DNA from 2 places in the Ruegeria sp. AWH4_226 genome. Region 1 is predicted to be linked to the other one. Evidence: riboswitches for the same ligand, from Rfam matches in the RefSeq annotation. Region 1 holds a riboswitch; the other holds the start of a gene.
The links. Region 1 has a riboswitch for cobalamin ahead of ACXAET_RS07390 (DUF1636 family protein). Riboswitches for the same ligand answer to the same signal wherever they lie in the genome.
Positions count from the first base shown of each region.

Region 2: another riboswitch for cobalamin. It lies ahead of ACXAET_RS17655 (TonB-dependent receptor plug domain-containing protein); the one in region 1 lies ahead of ACXAET_RS07390 (DUF1636 family protein).

Region 1 covers NZ_JBSWUU010000001.1:1,512,215-1,514,415, forward strand. The annotation lists gene ACXAET_RS07385 (NAD(P)-dependent oxidoreductase) at 1-191, opposite strand, end outside; cobalamin riboswitch at 632-839, shown strand; gene ACXAET_RS07390 (DUF1636 family protein) at 929-1,303, shown strand; gene cobW (cobalamin biosynthesis protein CobW) at 1,306-2,201, shown strand, end outside.
Region 2 covers NZ_JBSWUU010000002.1:479,926-482,126, forward strand. The annotation lists gene ACXAET_RS17650 (Crp/Fnr family transcriptional regulator) at 1-363, opposite strand, end outside; cobalamin riboswitch at 784-987, shown strand; gene ACXAET_RS17655 (TonB-dependent receptor plug domain-containing protein) at 1,142-2,201, shown strand, end outside.

The DNA of each region.
Region 1 (2,201 bases):
AGGCAGGTGATGACAGCATCGCAATCCCGCATCATCTGAGCGGGGTCTTCCGCCGCTTTTGCGCCCTTAGCCACGAACTCGGCCACCAGATCGGGGTTGAGGTCGTGGACCGTCAAGTCAATTCCATTTCGCAACAGCGATCCCGACAGCTTGCCGCCCACATTTCCTAAACCGATAAAACCGACTCGCATCTCTTCCTCCTGACGGTCGCAGTTCGGGCAAGTATCCGTTTTGCTTGCCGGAAAAGAAAACGAATAATGCTCCGAGTTTTGGTCAAATAATTGTGGTGGCATATGGATCACCCACCAAAGCCTGCTGGGTTAAGCAGTTGAGTATCGGCCGCATTTTATCTCAACTCTGTGACAACGGCACACGACCTGTGACCGACGCAAAGGGCGGGTTTCTTTTTCTTTCAATTTCTCAAGTCTGACTTACGGCGAAAGCTTTTCACGGGAAGGCACGGTGGTTAAGAGTTTATCAAGATATGTCCACCCTACTCACCGCCGGTTCATTCAGTCTCAGGCTGCTGAACGGGCCGGCCGCAAATGCCGCTCATTGACACGGGCTTGTCGCTTTTCTGATCTGAACGATTGCAACCCTTGCCTCGTGCTTGACAACCCCCCTGCTGGTACCGCATGTCCGATACGTTGGTGTCCGTTTTTAATGGATGAAAAGGGAATGCGTCAGCGGAAAGACCGTCAAACGCAGCCGCCCCCGCGACCGTGACCGGAGAGGGTGCCCAATGCCACTGGCCTTCACGGCCGGGAAGGCGGGACACCTGCCAGAGTGATCCTCTGACATCCGCAAGCCGGGAGACCTGCCAGCACACGAAGTTGAAACCGGGCGGGGTGATCCGGTGTCGGGTCCATGTGCAGACGTGGCCCGCATGAAACCCCGTCCCCCATAAAGGATTGGGGGGATGAGAGACATGACCGAGACTGCACCAGTCGAATTGCTGGTCTGTACAACCTGCCGCCGAGGCTTGCCCATCGAGGATGATGCGCAGCGACCGGGCAGATTATTGCACAAGGCGCTTGAGGATGCTGGCTTGCCGGACGGCATAGACCTGAAACCAGTCGAATGCCTGTCAAACTGCGATCAGGGCTGTTCCATCGTACTGCGCGGAGGTCCGACACGCTGGACCTTCGTCTATGAAAACCTCGATGAGACCGAACACGTTGACACCATCATCGAAGGCGTCACCAAGTATCTCGCCGCCGAAGACGGTCTGGTCAAATGGCGCGAACGTCCTGAACATTTCCGCAAGAACTGTGCGGCCCGTATTCCCCCGATTGGAGCATGAGAATGAGCAACCTCGAAAAACTCCCCGTTACCGTGATCACCGGCTTCTTGGGCTCCGGCAAGACAACGCTGGTCAAACACTTGATGCAGAATCCGCAGGGCAAACGCCTGGCGGTTGTGGTCAATGAGTTCGGCGATGTCGGCGTCGATGGCGATATCCTGAAATCCTGCGCAATCCCGGATTGCCCGGCGGAAAACATCATGGAACTGGCGAATGGCTGCATCTGCTGTACCGTGGCCGATGATTTCATCCCAACCATTGAAGCCTTGATGGCGCTGGAACCACGCCCTGAACACATCCTGATCGAAACATCGGGCCTCGCCCTGCCAAAGCCGCTGCTCAAGGCGTTCGACTGGCCCGATATCCGCTCGAAAATCACGGTTGACGGAGTGATCGCTCTGGCCGATGCCGAGGCCGTTGCCGCCGGTCGCTTTGCCCCAAATGTCGAGGCGGTGGATGCCCAGCGCCTGGCAGATGAATCGATCGACCACGAAACACCCCTGTCCGAGGTGTTCGAAGATCAGATTTCCTGCGCCGACATCATCCTGATGACCAAGCCCGATCTGGCCGGTCCGGACGGCGTGGCCAAGGCCAAGGAGATCATCGCCGCTGAGGCCCCGCGCCCGCTGCCGGTGGTCGAGGTTGCCGACGGTGTTGTGGATGTGCGCGTTGTGCTGGGCCTTGGGGCCGCTGCCGAGGATGACATGGACGCGCGTCCATCACACCACGACGGCCACCACGACCACGAACATGATGACTTCGAGAGCATCATCGTCGACTTACCGGAACAAACCGACCCTGCCGAATTGGTTGCCAAAATAGAACGCTTGGCCAAGGAGCTGAATATCCTGCGCGTCAAAGGATATGCCGCAGTTGAAGGTAAGCCGATGCGCTTGCT
Region 2 (2,201 bases), on a different contig from region 1:
AAGCTTCATGGGCCAGCTCAGCGCGATGCTTTCGGTGGCCGTTATCGCCGTCGCCGGATAAGTCTGCCGCCCAAGCGCGCTCGCAAAACCAATGAGTTGCCCCGCTGGAATGTGCAACGCAGTGACCTGTTCGCCTGTCGGGGTGATCCGAACAACGCGAACATATCCATCAAGCAACAAATAAAAACGGTCGGCTGGTGCGTCTTCTTCGAAAATTGCGACGCCGGCCTCGTATCGGCGAGAGCTTGCCTGATCCAGAATCGTGCGCAGTTGCCGCCGATCCAGTTTTGAAAACGGTGGCAGATGCGTCAGCAGGCTTTCGTCAAGCCGGGGTAAAGTCTTGCGCTTCGGAAGTTCGTTCATAAAACGCCTATGCCACAACATCCGGAGCGAAAGCTACGAAATCTCGTCGACTCTACCCGGACATGAAGCCGCAAGAAACTTACCCTAAAACCGAATCCCGTTGCAGCAGAGACATGCAGATCAGAAGCAGAATGCATGGCTGGCAGAGGTTGCACGATATTCGGACAGAACTCGCAAGCAGGGCAATTACCTTACGCACAACAAATTGACCCTCTCAGGACCTACAACGCAGTCGATGTCCTAACAGCCGAGATCGCGCATGGGGCCATAGCCGTTGAGCCAGCGGTGATGAGTTACAAATCAAGATTTGTGGACAGCCGACCGCCTCTAATACATGGGCATGGCAGGCTTCGGAGACGGCGCATCAAGAATTTGGAGACTTGCTGCAATTTCATGATTGACAAATCACAGACGGTTCAGCCAATTTCCGCGCGTTCTGGTCCGGTTGGGACACCATCCGGATAATAGGGAACGGGGTGCGGCCTTTGCGCCAAATCCTCGACTGCCCCCGCAACTGTAAGCGGTGAGCTTTGCTGGCACATGCCACTGTCCCCATTGGGATGGGAAGGCCCGGTCAAGCCTCGACCCGCAAGTCAGGAGACCTGCCAGAGCGATCACCCGGTCCGGACGCGGGGCGCGTCTTTGGCAACGGTCTATCCGTAGCGGTGACATTTCGCCGTCTGCGGAGGTTGTTTTCCTCCAACGACAATTACCAATAAAGGCACCAGAAAAGGTGTCTTTTTCCCCTTCGCCAAGAAGGGGATCTTAGGGACAACCAATGAAGAAAACCGCCCTGTTAAATGCCACTGTTGCTACAATTCTAACAGCTTCGACGAGCGCTGAAGCGCAAGAGACTATTGATATCGGAGAAATTGTAATATCCGGGGGTTTCACTCCGATCGAAGAAAAAAAATACGGTCGCGCAGCCAGCGTGATCACCGCTGAAGAGATTGCGCGGCGCGGCATCACGACAGTGCAGGATGCCCTGCGCTCTGTTCCAGGTATGTCCGTCAACGGATCAGGTGACGCGTTCACGCAAGTTCGTATCCGCGGCGCCGAAGCCAACCATACGTTGATACTGATCAACGGCGTTCCGGCAGCGGGTGGTGATGGAGAATACATCCTGTCAGGCATTCAGACGGCCAATATTGAGCGAATCGAGGTTTTACGCGGGCCGCAATCCGTTTTCTATGGTTCGAACGCTTCGGCTGGTGTGGTCAACATCATCACCAAGAGAGGTGGGCTGGGTCACGAATATGGTGGCACAGTTGAATTTGGCGACGGGTACAACGCGTCCGCACGGTATTCCTATCGTAACGATAAAGGCGGCGTGGCCGTCGGTATCGCCCGGCTGGACGATGACGGCTATGATTATTCTGGCAGCAATGGGGAAAAAGACAGTGTTGACCGCACCACGATTGACCTGACCGCAGACTATTTTGTTGCCGAAGGGCTGAAACTCGGGCTTGTGTTTCGCGATTCAGATGAAAACTATGACTTCGACAGCACAGACTCTCTGGCCACCACCCCTGAGGGTTACGTCGTGGACGATCCTAGCCAACGGTCTGAGCGGAAAGAGCGGCTTGGTCAGGTCTACGCCGAATACGAGGCAAGAGGAGGTCAAATGGTTCACCGTTTCAGCTATGATCGAACGGACAACGAACAATCCACCAATGGTGGCACACCTACCGAAACGGATCGGGACTCGGCCCGCTATCTTCTCAGCCTCGGACTGGACGGGCGCGCGACGGTTGACAGCAACCACTTGCTGAACGGAATTGTGGAATGGGAAGAGGACAGCAGTTCCTCTGATCCCGAGTTTGAACGCGAAACAACAT